DNA from 4 places in the Erwinia sp. INIA01 genome. Region 4 is predicted to be linked to each of the others. Evidence: riboswitches for the same ligand, from Rfam matches in the RefSeq annotation. Region 4 holds a riboswitch; each other region holds the start of a gene.
What was found. Region 4 has a riboswitch for thiamine pyrophosphate ahead of thiC (phosphomethylpyrimidine synthase ThiC). Riboswitches for the same ligand answer to the same signal wherever they lie in the genome.
Positions count from the first base shown of each region.

Region 1: it holds a riboswitch for thiamine pyrophosphate, as region 4 does, so the genes downstream of both, thiM (hydroxyethylthiazole kinase) here and thiC (phosphomethylpyrimidine synthase ThiC) in region 4, are expected to answer to the same signal.
Region 2: it holds a riboswitch for thiamine pyrophosphate, as region 4 does, so the genes downstream of both, OMR58_RS01660 (FAD-dependent oxidoreductase) here and thiC (phosphomethylpyrimidine synthase ThiC) in region 4, are expected to answer to the same signal.
Region 3: it holds a riboswitch for thiamine pyrophosphate, as region 4 does, so the genes downstream of both, OMR58_RS11105 (TenA family protein) here and thiC (phosphomethylpyrimidine synthase ThiC) in region 4, are expected to answer to the same signal.

Region 1 covers NZ_JAPDNC010000003.1:220,594-225,738, reverse strand. Annotated here, with positions in the region: gene fbaB (class I fructose-bisphosphate aldolase) at 1-517, opposite strand, end outside; gene thiD (bifunctional hydroxymethylpyrimidine kinase/phosphomethylpyrimidine kinase) at 695-1,495, opposite strand; gene thiM (hydroxyethylthiazole kinase) at 1,492-2,283, opposite strand; TPP riboswitch at 2,320-2,425, opposite strand; gene wcaJ (undecaprenyl-phosphate glucose phosphotransferase) at 2,554-3,951, opposite strand; gene OMR58_RS06620 (glycosyltransferase family 4 protein) at 4,073-5,145, opposite strand, start outside.
Region 2 covers NZ_JAPDNC010000001.1:371,178-376,322, forward strand. Annotated here, with positions in the region: gene OMR58_RS01650 (thiazole synthase) at 1-663, opposite strand, end outside; gene thiS (sulfur carrier protein ThiS) at 665-862, opposite strand; gene OMR58_RS01660 (FAD-dependent oxidoreductase) at 862-1,791, opposite strand; TPP riboswitch at 1,933-2,053, opposite strand; gene OMR58_RS01665 (LLM class flavin-dependent oxidoreductase) at 2,241-3,296, shown strand; gene OMR58_RS01670 (sensor domain-containing diguanylate cyclase) at 3,489-5,145, shown strand, end outside.
Region 3 covers NZ_JAPDNC010000005.1:213,321-218,465, reverse strand. Annotated here, with positions in the region: gene OMR58_RS11125 (FAD-binding oxidoreductase) at 1-74, opposite strand, end outside; gene OMR58_RS11120 (c-type cytochrome) at 92-448, opposite strand; gene OMR58_RS11115 (cytochrome c) at 469-1,860, opposite strand; partial or broken gene OMR58_RS11110 (Rpn family recombination-promoting nuclease/putative transposase) at 2,163-2,540, shown strand; TPP riboswitch at 2,623-2,736, shown strand; gene OMR58_RS11105 (TenA family protein) at 2,813-3,451, shown strand; gene OMR58_RS11100 (anion permease) at 3,570-5,033, opposite strand; gene citX (citrate lyase holo-[acyl-carrier protein] synthase) at 5,055-5,145, opposite strand, start outside.
Region 4 covers NZ_JAPDNC010000023.1:15,018-20,162, forward strand. Annotated here, with positions in the region: gene thiE (thiamine phosphate synthase) at 1-560, opposite strand, end outside; gene thiC (phosphomethylpyrimidine synthase ThiC) at 557-2,506, opposite strand; TPP riboswitch at 2,596-2,696, opposite strand; gene rsd (sigma D regulator) at 2,833-3,339, opposite strand; gene nudC (NAD(+) diphosphatase) at 3,413-4,186, shown strand; gene OMR58_RS25225 (bactofilin family protein) at 4,560-5,145, shown strand, end outside.

The DNA.
Region 1 (5,145 bases), on a different contig from region 4:
CGGAACCGAAATAGATGGTTGCCCCCACGGCAACGGCCCCCAGGTTAAAAGCCTGCTCAACGCTGGCATACAGGGTTTGATCGTACTGGGTAGGATAACTGAGGGTTTCGTTATGGTTCAGCTTGACCATAAACGGAATGCGGTGCGCATAGCGGCGGGAAACGGAAGCCAGCACGCCATAGGTGGAGGCGACGCAGTTACAGCCCGCTTCAATCGCCAGCTCGACGATATTCTTCGGGTCGAAGTACAGCGGGTTTGCGGCAAAAGAGGCGCCGGCGGAGTGCTCAACGCCCTGGTCAACCGGCAGGATAGAGAGGTAACCTGTCCCGGCTAAACGACCGGTGTTATACAGGGTTTGCATATTGCGTAAGACCGCCGGGGGACGGTTATTATCAACCATCACCCGGTCTACGTAATCCGATCCCGGAAGATAGAGGCTGTCTGCTGGAATAGTCATGCAGCGATGTTGCAAAAGAGAATCTGCTTCTTTGCCCAATAACTGTACGATGTCCGTCATGATAACTCCTGTCAAAGGTAGGGAGGGCCACGACCAGCCAACGGTCAAATGGCCCGCTGTTCAGAAATACGACTGATTTCTGACCTCAACAGGGTGAACCTAAACCTTTAACCAGGCAAATTGCTGACTGGATTTTTCAGACTAATGCGCACAAAAGCGCGTTTGCCCCTGCATTCATTACCACCATTGGTGGAAGTGATGAACCGGACCAATCCCCTGCCCGACTTCAAGCGAATCCGCCTGCTCCAGCGCACCCTGCAGCCAGGTCTTCGCCGCCTGCACGGTTGCCACCCAATTATCGTGGCGCGGGCGCAGCGCGGCCAGCGCCGCAGAGAGCGTGCATCCGGTGCCGTGGGTGTGGCGGGTATTCACGCGCGGCGCGGTGAAGCGCTGTTCCAGCTCGCGGGTGAACAGCCAGTCCGGGCTTTCCGACTCGCTGAGGTGGCCGCCCTTCATCAGCACCGCCTGGCAGCCCATCGCCAGCAGTTCCCTGCCCTGCTCGCGCATCTCCTGCTCGTTGCTCGCCATCGGGCAGTCCAACAGAGCAGCGGCCTCCGGCAGATTTGGCGTGATAATCGACACCTGCGGCAGCAGGCGTTCGCGCAGTGTGGCAACCGCCCGTTGAGAAAGCAGCGGATCGCCGCTTTTTGCCAGCATCACCGTATCCAGCACAACCCAGGGTGTGGTGGCTGCCTGCAAACGCTCGGCCACCACTTCCACAATGTCGGATTCCGCCAGCATACCGATTTTGATCGCATCGATACGTACATCCGACAGCACTGAATCCAGCTGCGCGCCAACAAAATCTGGCTCAATACGATAAACCGACTGCACGCCCCGGGTATTCTGCGCAACCAGCGCGGTGATCACGCTGGTGCCGTAAGCGCCCAGCGCCGAGAACGCTTTCAGATCCGCCTGGATACCCGCTCCGCCGCTGGGATCGGTACCGGCAATGGTCAGTGCATTAATCCGCTTCATGCCAGTTCCTCCGGGGTCAACAGATAGAGCGCATCAAGGAAGGCAGGGATAAAGCTCCCCGGTCCTGTTGCGATCGCGGCGGCACGCTCGCCGGCCAGTGATACCACGCGGCAGGCGCTGGCAACGTGGATCAGGCGATCGCCGGGCAGCGAGGCAAAACCCGCCACCACCGCCGACAGCGCACAGCCTGTACCAACCACGCGCGTCATCAACGGTGAACCGCCGCTGACACTGAGAGTCCGCTGACCGTCAGTAACAAAGTCCACTTCTCCGGTGACCGCCACAACCGCCCCGCTCTGCAAAGCGAGCTTCTGTGCGGCCTGGATCGCGGCATCGGACTGATGCCGGGAATCGACGCCGCGCCCTGAAACGGCTTCCTGCGCCAGCGCCTTGATCTCTGAGGCATTACCGCGGATGGCGGCAGGTTGATGATTCAGCAGCTGATGGCAGAATTCGGTACGGAAGGCTAACGCCCCGACCGCCACCGGGTCCAGTGACCAGCTGCGCCCTGCACGGTTTGCTGACTCCACCGCCGCCAGCATCGCCGCGCTGCGCGAGCGGGTCAGCGTGCCGACATTGACCAGCAGCGCGCTGGCTACCGCACTAAACTGCGCAGCCTCTTCGGCATCGATCACCATCGCCGGGGATGCCCCAAGCGCCAGCAGAACGTTGGCCGTAAAGGTCTGTACCACATCATTGGTCATGCAGTGAATAAGGGGGGATTGCTGGCGGAACAGCGCCAGAGAGTGCGCCACATCGTGGTGGCTGAGGGGAATGGGTTGGCTCATCTATACTCCCAACCGGCGATCAAGAAGGCGATGCCGGTTGGAGGCATCTGACTTCCCTCCGCTGGCATTATCCAGTTCAGGTTATGCGGGTTTTTCTCAGCCTTGTCCTGGGAAAACAGGAGGGGCACCCCGAGTCATGTGTTTCGACGGAAAGAATATGTAAAGGGATGGGCTAAATCAAGCATAAGAATTCTAAAGTAAAAAACCCGCCGAGGCGGGTTTTTATTCATCTTAAAGCCTGTCCGACATAGTCTTATCATAAGGTCCAGATTAATAAGCAGCTTTATTAACGAAACCTTTAAAGAAAGTCAGGAAAATAATTTTCAAATCCAACCAAATGCTCCAACCACGAATATAAATCAGGTCGAAATCAACACGCTTTTGCATTTTGTCCAGCGTGTCCGTTTCACCACGGAAGCCATTAATCTGCGCAAGCCCTGTTATCCCCGGCTTAACTTTGTGGCGCAGCATATAACCTTCAATAAGTGAGCGATACTGTTCGTTGTGCGCAACGGCATGAGGGCGTGGACCCACTACTGACATCTGACCAAAAAGCACGTTAAAGAACTGCGGCAGTTCATCCAGTGAGGTATTGCGTAAAAACTTACCGACTTTGGTCACGCGAGGATCGTTTTGCTTAGCCTGGGTAACTTTAGCGCCGTTTTCCATGACTGACATGGTTCTGAACTTCCATACCATTATTGGTTTACCGTCCATGCCATAACGAATCTGGCGGAAGATAACCGGACCAGGAGAACTCATCTTCACAGCACAGGCAATAACAATCAACGGCAGTGAGATAAACAGCAGAATAATCGATGACACAATAATGTCTTCAAGACGCTTGAATACCATATTGATACCGTTAAGAGGCGTATCAAATAATGGGACTACCGGCACACCATTAATCTCTTCAGTACGAGACTGAAGAATATTGAAAGTGAAAACGTCCGGTATTAGTAAAACAGAACAGGTAGTGTCCGTTAAGCGTTTGACAATATCTTTAATTTTGGATTCATCTTTCATGCTCATCGCAATGTAGATACGATCCAATTTGCCTTCGCGGGCATCCTCGATTAGTTTGTCAAAGTCACCCGCGTATTTAATACCATTGGTGTTTTCAATTGGCTGCTCATCATAGACGCCGGCAACAACAAAACCCATCCACGGCTCTTCAAGAAAACTGCTGATCAAGTTGATACCGGCTGGCATAGTCCCCACAAGCGCCACGTTACGTGTGTTGTATCCCATCTTTCTTAGCATCCCGGAACCAATACGAATGGCCATACGGCATACAAGGAAACCGGCAACGACAACCAAATACCATTGAATGAATATTTTGAAGCTCAGATCAAAGTCACTTAACAGGGAGCTTAACCCCAAAGTCAGTAACAGACTTAACGTCCAGTTCTTGGAGATCAGGATCAGCTCTGCGGAAGATTTCACTCCTCTCCAGGAACGGTAAAAATCGGTCATTCCACCGATCATTTGGAAGACAACCAAAACTACGAGTGCAATCAATACATGTTTATAGTCGAACTGCCGATCGTTGAAATAGGCAACAACATATAAACCCAAGAATATAATAGAGATATCTGAAAAACGCTGCACCATTGATATCAATGAGGCATTGGCATTTGAGCGTGTTCGATGATGTAGAATTGTCATTCTAGTGTCACTCTTGTTAGCTGTAGGTCAACAACCTGAAGTGATTAGGTATATTTATAGCATCAGATGATTGCGTTCTTAAATCAGGCTGAGTTCGTGAAAAAGCCCAACCATGATTAAATCAGTAACGAATTTTTTTAGTTTCGTTAAATAAAGACCATTTTCCCTCGACGTAATCAGCAATTTCCTTCTTAAATCTTTCGCTTGAGAAACGCACAGCATTTTCACGGCAGTTTTGTGGCGTGATTGCATCGTCAATCGCATCGAATTTTTTAACAGCTTCAATTACGGATTCAATCGTTTGATGATCGAAGAATATTCCCGTTGGTTTTTCAACCCCGTAAGGACGAATTGTTTCCAGGGCACCACCTTTACCAAAGGCAATTACTGGTGTACCACAGGCCTGAGCTTCTACCGGAGTAATACCGAAATCTTCCTCTGCGGCGAAAACAAAAGCCTTAGCTCTTTGCATATGATCAACCATAACTTCGTTTGACTGGTATCCCATAATTTCAACGTTACTTCCGGCTTTAGACTTAATCTTAGCCATTTCAGAGCCATCGCCGATAACAACTAATTTTTTATCCGGCATTTTACTGAAGGCTTCAACAATCAGATCGATACGCTTGTAAGGAACCATTCGTGAAGCTGTAAAATAGAAATCATCTTTCTTTTCATGCAGTGTAAATCTATCCACATCTACCGGTGGATAAATGACATCAGCTTCACGCCCGTATACTTTCTTAATTCGACGCGCGATGAACTGAGAGTTAGCAATAAAATGATCTACACCGTTTGCCGTTCTATAGTCCCACACTCGGACTTTATGCAGCAACCATTTCGCCAGGAATCCTTTAAGACCTTTATTCAAACCAGCTTCTCGCAGATATTGGTGTTGCATATCCCAGGCATAGCGAATCGGGGAATGCACATAGCTGATATGCAGTTGATCGGGCCCGGTCAGAACTCCTTTTGCAACAGCATGACTGCTTGAAAGCACAACATCATGTTTTGAAACATCAAGCTGCTCAACGGCCATCGTCATAAAAGGCAGATATTTTTGATATTTCTTTTTCGCTGATGGGAATTTTTGAATGAATGTAGTGTTAACTTTTTTATTGTGGAAAAGTTTTTTTGCATCATCATTTAAAAACTCAACAACTGAATAAAGCTCAGAGTTTGGATAAACATCCA
Region 2 (5,145 bases), on a different contig from region 4:
CGCATCGCGGAAGGCGCTGGCCATGCGCACCGGGTCCTGCGCTTTCGCTACGGCGGTATTCAGCAGGATCGCGTCAAAGCCCATCTCCATCGCCTGCGCGGCCTGGCTCGGCGTACCGATCCCGGCATCCACCACCAGCGGCACGTCCTTAAACCATGCGCGCATGGTGCGCAGCCCTTCAATATTGCGCAGCCCCTGGCCGGAACCGATCGGCGCACCCCACGGCATCAGTACCTGGCAGCCCGCCTCCAGCAGCTTCTCGCCCAATACCAGATCTTCAGTGGTGTAGGGAAACACCTGGAACCCCTCTTCGCAGAGGATACGCGCCGCTTCAACCAGTCCGAACGGGTCCGGCTGGAGCGTGTCGGCATGGCCGATCACCTCCAGCTTGATCCAGCGGGTGTTGAACAGCTCACGCGCCATATGTGCCGTGGTGACCGCCTCTTTCACCGTATGGCAGCCTGCCGTATTCGGCAGCACGCGTTTGTTCAGCCGGGTCAGCAGATCGCGGAACGCCCCACCCGCACCGCCTTCACGACGCAGGCTGACGGTAATAATCTCGGTGCCGGAGGCTTCAATCGCCTGGCCTAAAATCTCCGGCGACGGGTAGCCCGCCGTGCCCAACAGAAAGCGTGATTCAGGTGCGTAATCGTAAAAGTTCATCTCAGCCCCCCTGCATCGGTGACAGCACTTCAATCTTGCTGCCTTCGTTAATTGGCGTGGCGTCATACAGCCCGCGCGGGACAAAATCGCCGTTCAGCGCGCAGGCCACGCAGCTGCGATCGATCTGCTGCTCGTTAAGCAGCGCCGTCAGGGTCGCGGCCTGGGTTTCGGTCGCCTGACCGTTCAGTAAAATGTGCATCAACGCGTCTCCTGCGACAGCTGTTGGATAAGATTTTGCGCCACGATCGGTGCCAGCAAAAAGCCGTGCCGGTACATGCCGTTGACGTGGAAGGTGCCGTCGCGATAGCGAATATCCGGCAGGTTGTTCGGGTAAGAGGGGCGCAGGCCGCTGCCGGTTTCAATCACCCGCGCTTCGGCCAGCGCCGGGTCGATGGTGTACGCCGCGCTCAGCAGTTCCATCAGCGCGCGGGCGCTGATCGGGCTGGCGTCGTTGCTTTCCACCATGGTGGCACCGAGCATAAAGCGCCCTTCGCTGCGCGGCACCAGGTAGCAGGGAAAGCGTGGATGCAGCAGGCGAACCGGGCGTGAAAACTGCACCTCATCGCTTTGCAGGATCAGCATCTCACCGCGCACGGCGCGCAGTTCCGGCAGCAGCGGCGCGGCGTGAATGCCCCGGCAGTCGATAATTTTGCCCGTTGGTTTGCCGTGGTGCATCGCCACCCCCGCGGCCAGCAGCTTCTGCCTCAGCTCCTGCATCGCCTTGCGCGGGTCAAGGTGCCCTTCGCTGGGGAAAAACAGCCCGCGTGCGAATCGCCCGGCCAGACGATCCTCCACGCTGCCCGGGTCCACCCACTCATGGCCCTGGGTCATTTTGGCAAAGCGGTTCAGCTCCATGCTGTCGCGCGGCGGTGCGATCACCAGCGTACCCTGGCGCTCCACGCCGCTGACGTGCGCCTGCCACCAGTCGGCGGAGCCCTGCCCCAGCCTGACCACCTCTTCCGGTGCGCCTTCACCCTCGCAGAACGGCGCGAGCATACCGCCCGCATAGTGCGACGCGGGGCAGTATTCCTCAGAGGTGATGATTTCCAGCTTTTCTCCGGCGTCGGCCAGCGCAGTAGCCACGCACAGCCCGGTCACGCCGGAACCCAGGATCGACCAGTGGCTCACGATGTCGCCTCGGCGGAATATTCAGGGAGAGTTGTTACAAACGTCATACCGGCCTCTCAGATAACTAAGAAGACCCGCGATAATGAGAAGGGAGAGTATCGGCGTTCGGCGGCTGCGATCTGCCCGATAAGGCGTGCGGTGAAGCGGCACGACAGGTCTTCCTACGCCAGTATCAACTGGGTCAGGTTCTAAGGGTCGCTGAGCCGCGATAAATCGCAATCAGCCTCTCAGTCTCTTCGGCGAGACTCCCCTGACAGAGACTTTTTTATTGCATCCTGAGCGCAACCGCAAGCGTTTAGGTGGATTTATTTCGACGACCGTTTTCGCCAGATGAAAATAGAGTGCCGGATTCAGCATTTTGCAAAGTGCGGGGCAGGCAACACAATTGCCCGATGCTGAAGGATTTTTCAGTGCGCCTTTCCCACATCAGGTCTGAACGGATGGACACCATGACGAAACCGGCCATATCGCATATCGCTTTCCTTACTCCCGGGAACTACCCGGACCACGCCCCGCTACAGGGGCTGGAAGAGACCCTGCAACTGTTCGAGCTGGGTGAATCGCTGGGCTACAACGGTGCCTGGATTCGCCAGCGCCATCTGGAGCACGGCGTCTCCTCGGCGAGTACCTTTCTGGCCGCCGCCACGCAGCGCACCCGGCATATTGAGCTGGGCACCGCGGTGATCCAGATGGGCTATGAAAGCCCGTTTCGGCTGGCGGAAGATTTACTGACGGTGGACGTGCTGTCCCGTGGACGGCTCAACGTGGGCCTCAGTGCCGGGCAGCCGAACCACCTGGAACTGATCGGCCCGGCGCTGTTCTCCGGCGACTGGCGGCAGGAAGATTTCTCCTACGATCGGGTTCGACGCCTGCGGGATAACCTCAGCGGCCGCTGGCTGGCGGATGAAAATACCCTGATTGCCTCGCCGGGCAACCAGCAGCGCCCGCGCCTGCATCCCGACTCGCCGGGGCTGGTTAATCGCCTGTGGTACGGCGGCGGCTCGCTGAAATCGGCGGCCTGGGCGGCGGCGAACGGTTTTAACATGCTGATCGGCAATTTGACCTCAGGTGAAGAGACGAATAATTACTATGAGGCGCAGCTGGCGCAGATTGCCACCTATCGTAAAAACTGGCCCGAAGATGCCCCGCGTCGGCCGCGTATCGCCGCAGGCCGGGTCATTGTTCCCATCGACAGTGCGGACACCCCAACCCGCCGCCGCTACGCGGAATTTGCCGCCAGCCGCTATGAACGCACGCTGACACCGCAGGGGCCGCGCCGTACGCTGTTTTCACAGGATATCGTGGGCGATGCGGAACAGATCCTGGAACGTCTGTTTAACGATCCGATCCTGCGCGAAGTGGATGAACTGAGACTGGAATTGCCCTATGAGTTCACCGCAGACCAGTATCGCCAGATTATCAGCGACTTCGCCACGCTGATTGCCCCCGAGCTGGGCTGGCGCCGCCGTGTAAACCGTGAGGAAAACATCGACATGGCTCTCTGAGCCATGATTTCCATCACAATTACGCATGTAGTGCCAGCAAAACCCGGGACCGCATTGGAATGATGCAATCTCTTCACTATCATTAAAAATTATTTTCATGATGACAGCAGTGAAGATCGACCAGTCAGAGAGAGGAATCGTGATAGTCTGACGGGGTCAGCAGCCATCAACTCTTTAATGCGAATCCAAACCATGAGTGGGACCTTCAGTAACGATGATGTCAGACGCCTGGCTGCCCTTGAGATGCTCAAATCTGAAGATGCTATCCGCGATGATATTTTGCAAAAATTCACCCTGCTCGCCAGCGATCTGCTGGCGTTCCCGGGCTGCTTTGTCTCGGTTCTGGATAATGAAAATCAGTATATTAAGGCCGCCTGCTGCCTGGATGTGCCGCAAAGTTCGCTGCATGACGCCTTCTGCCGCCAGGTGGTGCTCAGGGATTCGCTGCTGATCTGTAGCGACACGTTGCTCGACCCGCGTTTCAGCCAAAGTCCCTTCACGCTGGGCGCGCCTTTCATTCGATTCTACGCGGGTATACCCCTCTACACGCGGGAAGGCATTTCGGTGGGAACCCTGTGTATTACCGACACCCGGCCGCACACCATCGATGAACATCAGTCAACGATGCTGGAGCTGCTGTCGGGCCTGGTCAGCGGCTATCTTGATGCCTGGTACACTGCGGGTTACAAAGATGTGGTCACCCAGTTGCCCAATCGCCAGCGGCTGCTGAAGGATATTGGCCTGCTGCAGCGTGCCTCCAGCTTCGATCCGCTGACCCTGACGCTGATTGACTGCATTGATATGCCGCGCGCCTATGAAATCGCCCGCTCGATGGGGATGGATGCCGTAGAAACACTGCTGAAAGCCCTGACCGCAACGGTACGTTCCCGGCTGCATCTGAGCGAAGAGGACGTGCTGTACACCGTCGCTACCGGTCGTTTTGCTCTGCTCAGCCGGAAAAACAGCGCGGTTAACGCCAGGGCGCTCAGCGATCGGCTGGAACATATTCGTGCTCAGGTGCTGGGCGATATCACCATTGATGTGAAAATCTACGTCGGTGAGGTGAGTTTTGTGCCTGCCACCTCTCAGGTCACAGAGGTGCTGCGCCAGGCGGTCAGCGCCCTGCATGAGGCTATCAGCCAGAAGCAGACGGCGATGGCCTATAACGCCGACAGCGATAACCGCCGCAATCTCAATTTTCAGCTGTTAAACGATCTGGCGCTGGCGCTGCGCGGCAGCCAGGGTTTGTACCTCGTGTATCAGCCGCAGCTCTGCCTGCACACCGGTAAGCCGGTCGGGCTGGAGGCGCTGCTGCGCTGGCAGCATCCGGTTGCCGGCAATATCTCCCCCGCCGAGTTTATCCCGCTGGCGGAACACACCAGCCTGATGGATGAACTGACCGACTGGGTGATTGACCACGCCCTGATGCAGCTGCGGGTCTGGCGCGAAAAAGGGCTAAATCTGCCGGTATCGGTTAATCTCAGCGTCAGCGACTTCTCCCGCCCGGAGTTTGCCTGCGATCTGGCAGAGAAAACCCGGCGCGCGGGTTTACAACCCGGCGATCTGACCCTTGAATGCCTGGAAACTCAGCAAGTGCTGGAAAGCACCGACGCCTGCCGGGGGCTGGATATGCTCAAGCAGCGCGGTTTTCGCATTGCGCTGGACGATTTTGGTTCCGGCTACAACAACATTAATACCCTGCGCCGCATACCTATCGATGTGATTAAACTGGACCGTTCGCTGATCCAGCAGCTGAACTGCGATCCGGCCTGCGAAGTGATTGCCCGCCATATGATCACCATGCTGAAAGAGCTGAACTACGTGGTGCTGGCCGAAGGCGTGGAAGATC
Region 3 (5,145 bases), on a different contig from region 4:
AGGCCTGAAAACAGTATGCCAACGGCAGCTGCGGCCTTGAGGAAATGTCTGCGTGCCAGTAATAACGTCTGCACAAAAGCTCCTTGTCAGATTACGGGTTGGCGGAAGGCAACTGGCTAAAGTAATGAGAAAGTTGGCTGATATCTGTGTCCGTCAGACCGTTCACAACGTTCTGCATCATGCCGTTTTTACGGCTGCCGTCACGAAAGGCCTGGAGCTGACTGCGTAAATAGGGTGCTTTTTGCCCGGCCAGATTGGGCCACTCCGGATTCTGGCTTATACCGCCCGGACCATGGCAGCTCATGCAGCGGCTGGCCGTTTCGGGCTGCGCAAATTCCTGGCTTTTACCATCCGTGCCATCCGACATCGCCAGTGCCTGCGGCGCAGCGAAAATCGCCATGCTGGTCAGGAAAAGCCATATCAGTAAGCGGCGATTGCTGTTTTTCATACCCACTCCGTCAGTTCTCATTAGTCGCGTACGCTGTTAGCGTTGCGTGTTGTTATATTTTGCCGCACCTCGGCCACCGCTGAAGCGGACACTTCAGGGGCCTGATTGCCCCATGACGAACGAATGAAATTCAATATGTCGGCGATATTTCCGTCGCTGAGTGAATCGGCATAAGCGGGCATGGAATAAAGCGTGTCGTTGTGTTTTGTTTCGGCATTGGTTGCGCCTTCCAGCACAATTTTTATTAAGCTGGCCGGGTCGGGATTATTGACCATGGTATTTAACGCCAGCGCCGGGAATTTATTTTTGTAGCCCAGTCCGTTAGATAAATGGCAGCCTTCGCAGTGGGATAAATACTGTTTTGCTCCGGGGCTTAATGCCTCTCCTCGCGATAACTGATTCAGGGTTGTTAAATCGTAATAGGGCTTATCCTGTATGATATTCGGCTGTAACGAGCGCAGATAAGCGGCGATGGCCGAGAGATCGCTGTCCGACATATATTGTGTGGAGTGGGTGACAACATCGGACATCGGGCCGAAAGTGGCGGTTTTATCTGAACGGCCGGTTTTCAGTAGCGCAACGATTTCATCAGCGTGAGTTTGCCCCAGCCCTGAACGCTGCTCGCCGCGTAGTGAGGGCACCGAATAGCCATCAATGACCTGACCGCCGGACAAGTACTGGGTGCCTTTGCTGTTATCAAAAACGACTTCCTGCAGCGTGATGGCGCGGGGCGTATGGCAGGCACCGCAGTGGCCGAGGCCGGTGACATAATAAGCACCGAGCGCAACCGGTTCTTTCGGCAACGGACCCGGCGGCAGTGGTTTTGGTGCAAAAAGCCAGCGCCACCAGGTCATGGGCCAGCGCATCGAGAGCGGCCAGGGAATGGTGTTGTGCTCGCGGGGAGCCGCGACAGGCGTAACACCGTGCATGAAATAGGCATAAAGCGCTGCCATGTCGTTGTCAGTAATACGCGAGTAAGAGGTCCACGGCATGGCGGGGTATAGCGTGTCATCTGAAGGAGCAATGCCGTATCTGACCGCACGTTCAAAGTCGCCAAACGAATAGTTACCAATACCGGTTTTCTTATCCGGCGTGATGTTCGGCGGGATCATGCCACCAATCGGGGAGGCGATGGGTAAACCGCCACTAAACGCCGGTTTACCGGGGGCCGTATGACAGGCAACACAGTCACCCACGCGAGCCAGATATTCACCACGTGCAACCTGTTGTTCATCCATCGGTAAGGATATTTTAGCGTTGGGATAGCCAGGTTTGGGGATGATAAGAGTGGCTAACCAGGCAAGCACGGCAGCCACAGCCACACAGGCAACGACCCCGCTGGTCCAGCGGCATAGCCGGGATGTGGTCGAACATTTGGTGTGATTTTTGGTCTTTCCCTGGCCATTTTTCATCGGTTTTGATGCCTTGAGTGTGAATTATTTTTCGCTATTTAGTGCTCGTTTATTAGCAATGCGGGTTTTGATTGTTGAAATAACTCGAGAGGATAGTGTCTGAGTTTCTATATTTAAGTTATAAACGAGGTGAGTATGTTCCAGTGCAGGTCAATTTTTTAAACCAAAAATGCCGAGGCGGGTAAATTCGATTTTTTATTAAGACATACTGGTTATTGCATATAATTTACATTTATTTATGCGAGGCAATACTCAGAATTATGTCTATGCCGTTGTGCCTTATTCGGTAATTTTTCAGACATGAAAAACATATCCATCAGCGCGATCTCACCGGGCTGTTGGATCGATTGGCAACCCTGATTTTGGCAAAACACATGACGGGACAGCAGTTGGTTACGCTGGTAAACTATTTTGCGCACTCGGCGGAATTGTCCGATGCAGAGGTTTTTATCCGTAAACTGGCACAGCGCGTGCCGTCGCATAAGGATCAGCTAATGACTCTTGCAGAGCAGCTTGAAAAGAAAGGAATGAAAAAAGGGATTCTGCTCGGGGAGCAGCGCGGCGAACGTTCAGCTACGCTGAAAATTGCGCGAATGATGCTGCGCAATGGACTGGACCCGATCACGGTGATGAAGATAACCGGTTTGAGTGAAGATGACCTCGCAAAGATACCGTATTGATTTTATTTCGTCCGCTGTAAAGTTTTTCAGTCTTAGAGTTTTTGTTTACAACATCTGAACTGACAGGTTATGTTTCTTGCCGAACCTTTCCAGGGGGAGCCCACCAGCGGGCTGAGAGTTTGCACTTGCAACGGTGCGAAGACCCTTAATACCTGATCCGGATAATGCCGGCGAAGGGATGGCGCAACCTGTCTGACTTTTGCCTGCCTCCGATCGAGACGGCCAGAGTATCCACATTCAGTCGCGCTGTCTTTACTTTACAGGACAACACGATGACCGAACGTTTTACCGAAATCCTGCGTAACCAAAATCTGCCAACCTGGTCGGCGGCCGTTAATCACCGTTTCGTTGAGGAGCTGGTGACTGGCACCGTTGACGACCGTGTGATGATCAATTATCTGATTCAGGATCACCGCTTCCTCGACAGCTTCCTGATCCTGGTTGGCGCGGCAATGGCCAGTGCGGATACCACCGAAGCACGCCTGCGTTTTGGCCGCTTTGCCGGGATGGTTTCCTCCGAAGAAAACACCTATTTCCTGCGTTCGTTTATCGCGCTGGGCGTCAGTGAGCAGCTACGTAACGAACAGCCGGATACCGCTCCGACGGCCGGTTTTAAAGCCATCATGCGTGAAGCGGCAGCCACCCGCAGCTATGCGGCGATCCTTACCGTGCTGAACGTAGCTGAATGGCTGTATTATGACTGGGCGACTCACGCTGCCCGACCGCTGCCGGAGAATTTCGTCTACGCCGAGTGGGTTACGCTGCATGATAATCCGGATTTCAACGCGTTTGTGGCATTTATCCGTGAGGAACTGGATCGTGTTGGGCCAGCAGAAGCCTCGCAGTGTGAGGATCTTTTCCGCCGTGCGGTGGGGCTGGAGAAGGCATTTTTTGATGCGGCTTATGCGTAAATCACGCTGAAAGCAGGGTAATGTCAATACGAGTTGCCCGAGAAACTCGGGCATCCGGAGCGTCATAAAGAAGGGGCAGAAAGCCAGTGCAGTCTGCCCCAAAAAACTGCCCCGAAAATCAGCTCCACAGTGCCAGAATTGGCCAGCCGACCAGCAGCAGTAGCGAAATAAATACCACGCCGAATATCGCACCCAGCCGCCAGTAATCTTTCGACTTAACGTAGCCGCAGCCGTAGATAATCACGCCGGGACCGGTGGCATACGGCGTCAGGCAGCCCATAATACCAATCGACAGCACCAGCAGGATACACAGGTGCTCCATCGGCACGCCGGGAATACCTTTCCCCACGGCAAGGATCATCGGCAGCATGGTGGCGGTGTGGGCAGACAGGCTGGCAAACAGATAGTGGGCAAAATAGAACACCAGCACCAGCGCCACCACCGTACCGCTGGGGGAGAATCCCTCCAGATGGCGACTCATGGTGTTGGCAAACCAGTCGATAAAGCCGGAGCGGGTCAGGCCATTCGCCATCACCACCAGCGTGGCGAGGTTAACCAGCGTATTCCAGGCGCTGTGATATTTAGTGATGTCCTTCCACGGAACCACGTGCAGCGCCAGCATCAGGGATACCGCCAGCAGGCCGACCGCCGTGGCGTTAATAATTTTGCCGCCAAATACCCACAAAGACAGACTCAGCAGCACCAGACCAATCAGCGTCATCTCCTGGCGCGTCAGGCGACCCATCTCTTTTAGCGCGCCACCCGCCCAGTTTGAGACTTCCTCGCTGTGGGTGATCTCTGGCTTATAAAGAATATAGGACAGCCAGGGTGCCACGATCAGCAGGATAATCCCCACCGGCAGGAAGCTGAGGAACCACTGCAGCCAGCTGATATGAATACCGGCAATTTTACCCACAAACTCCAGGCCCAGCACGTTAGGCGCGGCACCAGTAATAAACATCGATGAGCTGAGACTGGTGCCTATCACCATCATCCACATCAGGTAGCCGCCGATGCGCTTTGACGAGGGATCGTTGGGGAATGATTTAAACAGCGGCGGCAGGTTTTTGATCACCGGGAACACCGTGCCGCCGGTGCGTGCGGTATTGGAAGGGGTAAACGGTGCCAGCATAATGTCGATGATCACGATGGCGTAGCCCAGCGTCAGCGTGCGCTTACCCATAAACTTAACCATAAACAGTGCGATACGTCGGCCCAGACCGGTAACTTCATAGCCCAGCGCGAAGATAAATGCGCCGAACACCAGCCAGACCGTCGAGCTGGAAAAGCCCGCTAAACCCCATTTCAGCGCCTGTTTACCGGCGTTAAATTCCGGATCTGCCAGCTCGGCGGCATCAAACAACACGTAGTGACTGCCGATAACGCAAATGGTTACGGCGATAAAACTGATCGCGGTTGCCGGGATGGGCTCAAGAATCATCCCAACAATCATCGCCACAAATACCGCAAAATAGTGCCAGGCCTGCGGCGGCATGCCATCAGGCACCGGGATCAGCAGCATAATGGCGAGAACAACCAGCGGTGCCAGAGATTTCCATATCTTATCTTTCGCAATGGACATAATCGATCCTCTATCAGGGATTTAATGATGGTTAATGGCATCAGCCTTCTGGAGCAGCGCGTCCATCTGGCGGAGCAGGTCGGTCACCGGATGTGCGCGATTGCGGGCGCAC
Region 4 (5,145 bases):
CTGACCACGGCCACGCTGCCGACACCGGTTGCCAGCACGGCCGGGACGCGATCGATGCTGATACCGCCAATAGCGACAGTAGAGACACCCTGCAGGCGTTGAATATGCCGAGCCAGTTCCGCTAACCCCTGTGGCGCAGAAGGCATATCTTTGGTCTGCGTTGGAAAAACGTGGCCCAAAGCGATGTAGGACGGTTCTACGGCCAGCGCCCGATCCAGCTCGGCATCATCGTGAGTAGACAGTCCCAGCCGCAGTCCTGCAGCGTGAATCGCATCAAGGTCGGCGATATCCAGGTCTTCCTGACCCAGATGAACGCCATACGCCTGATATTTGATCGCCAGACGCCAGTAGTCATTGATAAACAACCTTGCCTGGTAACGTTTGCCGAGGGCAATCGCTTCAGCGATCTGCTGCTCTACTTCATCATCCTGACGATCTTTAATGCGCAGTTGTATAGTGCGCACACCAAAATCCAGCAGGCGGACAATCCACTCAACGGTTTCCACCACCGGATAAAGCCCAAGCCGGGCGTCGGTAGCGGGAAAAGGACCACGACTCATACATTTTCCTCGGTTTTAAGCGCATCGGCGCGGTGATACAGCTCACCGCCGCGATTGCGGAATTCATCAGACATCTGCGCCATACCTATCTCAATCGGCATGGCCTGGGCTTGCTGGCGCGCGGCGTACTCGCGCACTTCCTGGGTGATCTTCATTGAACAGAACTTCGGCCCGCACATTGAGCAGAAGTGCGCCACCTTGCCGGATTCCTGCGGCAGGGTTTCATCATGATAGGCGCGGGCGGTATGCGGATCGAGGGCAAGATTAAACTGATCTTCCCAGCGAAACTCAAAGCGTGCTTTCGACATCGCATTATCACGGATCTGCGCGCCGGGATGGCCTTTTGCGAGATCGGCAGCATGTGCGGCGATCTTATAGGTAATCAGCCCCTGTTTAACATCTTCTTTGTTAGGCAATCCAAGATGCTCTTTCGGCGTCACATAGCACAGCATCGCGCAGCCAAACCAACCGATCATCGCTGCACCAATCCCGGACGTAAAGTGGTCATAGCCGGGAGCGATGTCGGTGGTCAGCGGGCCGAGCGTATAAAACGGTGCTTCATGGCAATGTTCCAGCTGCTCGGTCATATTACGGCGGATCATCTGCATTGGCACGTGCCCGGGTCCCTCAATCATCACCTGCACATCATATTCCCAGGCAATTTTGGTTAGCTCTCCCAGCGTATGTAGTTCGGAGAACTGTGCTTCGTCGTTAGCATCCTGAATCGAACCCGGGCGCAGGCCGTCCCCGAGTGAGAGGGAAACATCATAGGCGGCACAGATTTCACAAATCTCGCGGAAATGCAGGTAGAGGAAACTCTCTTTATGGTGCGACAGGCACCATTTCGCCATGATCGATCCGCCGCGCGAAACAATGCCGGTCAGCCTTTTAGCGGTCATCGGTACGTAACGCAGCAACACGCCGGCATGAATGGTGAAGTAGTCAACGCCTTGCTCTGCCTGTTCCAGCAGCGTATCGCGGAAAATTTCCCAGTTAAGATCTTCTGCTACGCCATTAACCTTCTCCAGCGCCTGGTAGATTGGCACGGTGCCAATCGGTACAGGGCTGTTACGCAGTATCCATTCACGCGTTTCATGGATATAGCGACCGGTAGAAAGATCCATCACCGTGTCGGCGCCCCAGCGTGCAGACCACACCAGTTTTTCAACTTCCTCCTCAATCGAAGAGCTGACCGCGGAGTTGCCGATATTGGCGTTGATCTTCACCAGGAAGTTACGCCCAATGATCATCGGTTCTGATTCCGGATGGTTAATATTGGCCGGAATGATCGCCCGCCCGGCGGCGACTTCCTGGCGCACAAACTCTGCGCTGATATTTTCAGGCAGGCTGGCGCCGAAGCTGTTGCCCGGATGCTGTTGCAGAAGGATTTCACCGCGAATACGTTCACGGCCCATATTCTCGCGGATGGCGATATATTCCATTTCCGGGGTGATCACGCCCAGGCGCGCGTAATGCATTTGAGTAACGCAGCGGCCTGCCAGTGCGCGGCGTGGACGAGGAAGGTTCTCGAAACGCAGATGATCCAGGCCTTCATCGGCCAGCCGCTGTTGGGTGTAGACCGAGCTGAGTTCAGTAATTTCTTCCGTATCGGCACGCTGGTGAATCCATGTGCTGCGCAACTTGTCGATGCCGCGATGCACATCGATAGCCGCTGCCGGATCGCCGTAGGGGCCAGCCGTGTCGTACACAGGCACCGGCTCATTCTCTTCCAGCGTCGGGTTATCTTTGCTGCCCCCAATCACGGTTGGACTAAGCTGGATTTCGCGCATTGGCACGCGGATATCGTCCCGGGAGCCGGTCAGATAAATACGTTTTGAATTGGGGAAGGCCGTGCCTTGCAGAGAATCGATAAACTGCTGAGCTTCAGCGCGCTGCTCACGGCGATTGGTTTTTTTCTCAACGAGAAGTTTTTCAACGGTAGACATAGCAAATTCCTGAAATATTAGGGAAAGTTGCTTGCCTGGAGGCGGGAGTAATTTGAACGATGTGAAACATTTTATTTCGCATCATCGCAGACGATTTTACTCTTGTTCCCTTCGCAGGTGTTAACCTGAACAGGTTCCGCGGATCCCGAATTAACGGTCTCAGCCCCATGGGGCACTCCGACAAGAAATACTCTCTGATTTTCAGACTTTGTTGTCAGAAAATCAGTTTTAAGTCAGAACAAAACGTTTTTTGCTCAAACTAAATAGCCCCTTCAGCATAAAGGGGCTAATTGGAAACTACAAGTAATTCACAATCTGATAACGAATCAGGCGGAAGGCGCAAGAGGCGCTACATCTTTAGTTATCTGATTTTCAGCAACTTTTTCCAGAGCCAGCTTGATAAATTTATCTTCCAGCACGAAACGTTCAGCCAGCACTTCGCCGACCAGGGAAAGCGTTTGCTGGAAATCTACCGCATCATCTGTTTCGATGGCCTTTTCCAGATACGTATCATAAATCTGCATAATGTGGTCGGTATTGGCACGTAAGGATGGATAAATTAATGCCGCCTGCGCCAGCTGTTCCGTTCCTTCCAGCTCTTTAATGAAACGTTCGTAAGCCGTGAAATGGCCGGTAGAGAGATAGTCCACCAGATTCTGGCAAAAATTATCCAGCGCATTTTCATCGAGCGCCGTCAACGATTCCTTGTTAGGCTTTAAACCGGCCATTTGATAATAGGCAATCAGCAGCTGCTTACGGGCGTGTAAACAGAAATCGACCAGTTCACTACAGCCGCCAACCCGCGCGGCCAGATTTTCTAACTGGTTAAGCATGTTCATCTCCGTGAGTTTTATTTTTAATGCCTGACCTCAAACCAGTCTTTGAGCTGAGGATGATAAGCAAGTTATGGAACGTCAAATATCAAGCGTAGACACTGGCTGGTGGGTTGTCAGCCACGAACATAAAATTTGGTTACCAAAAGGCGAAATTCCTCGAGGATCTGCCGAATCATTCGGCTTGACGGGATCAAAAGGATCGCCTATCGGCGAATGGCAGGGGGAAACGGTGTGGTTGATCTGCGAAAACCGCACGCGTGATACCGGATCGCTGCGTCAGCTACTCGATCAGGAGACCGGTTTATTCCAGCTGGCTGGTCGGGGTATACAGTTGGCAGAGTTTTACCGGTCGCACCGCTGGTGTGGCTATTGCGGCCACGAGATGCATCATAGCAAAACCGAATGGGCCTGCCTGTGCAGCCACTGTCGGCAGCGTTACTATCCGCAAATTGCTCCCTGTATCATTGTTGCCATTCGCCGTGAAGATAAGATCCTGCTGGCCCAGCATACCCGCCATCGTAACGGCATTTATACTGTGCTAGCGGGCTTTGCTGAAGTCGGTGAGACGCTGGAGCAGACGGTAGCGCGCGAAGTGATGGAAGAGGCGGCAATTAAGGTTAAAAATCTGCGATATGTTTCATCTCAGCCGTGGCCATTTCCACAGTCGCTGATGATGGCCTTTATGGCCGACTATGATGCGGGCGAAATCAACATTGATCCTAAAGAACTGCTGGATGCGGGTTGGTATCGGTATGATGCTTTACCGCTGTTGCCGCCAGCAGGCACTATCGCACGACGTTTAATCGAGGATACAGTGGCATTATGCCGTGCTGATGATGAGTGAAATTCACGACTGATTAACAATTTAATGCATTAGTACTTCCCACTCTGTTTCCCCTGGTTTGCCGTTTGGTGCGGCCGGGGGATTGACTGCTATCCAGATATAAGGACCTTTAGGTTTATCTCTGCGGTGAATTCTAATATGATTCACTGCGTGGAAGATTTTAAGCTCGTAACAAGGAATAGTTTTCAATTGACTCCGTTTTTCGCTTTAAATTCCCGATGAAAGAAATAGTCTTTATTTAACTCAGAGTGCTATTTCCTAATATATCTTATTAAATCCTTTGAAAGCGAAGTTGCCGATCCGTATGCAGCCATTAGTGATGCGGTCGGGCGACAATTCATCAAGGTGATTCATATGTAGGTTGGATGTAGGTATGTTTAAGAACAGAACGCAATATTATCTTTGGGGGATCTGGATTTTCTGGATCGGTAGCATTATCGCTTTTTTGCTATCGCACAGAATTTCAATGCTGATTTTCCTTGGCGGTATGGGATGCCTTGTCCTGCTGAGTCTGTCGACATATCTACGCGTTAATAGAGTGATTATAAATATGTTTAATTTCAGTAAGAAAGAAGAAGTTAAAACGACAAAAGGACAGGATTCGTCCGCCAGTACAATGAGTGAGAGCATCAGCATGGACCCATCAGCGGAAAGTAATAATATTAAGGAAACAACTATTTCACCCGGAACAATGCTACGCGGTGAAATTACTAATGAAAATAACATTACCATTAGCGGTGAAGTTGAGGGTGATGTAACCAGTAAAAAAGTCACGCAGATCGGTAAGGAAGGAAAAGTCGTTGGGAAAGTCACATCCTTAAAGCTGATCGTAAACGGTCTGTTAAAAGGATGCTGCTACGCGAAAACGGTAGTGATAATGTCGCGAGGAAGAATAGAAGGCGATGTTTATGCTAGTGAATTCTCAATTGAGAAAGGTGGCGTATTTATTGGTAACTCTC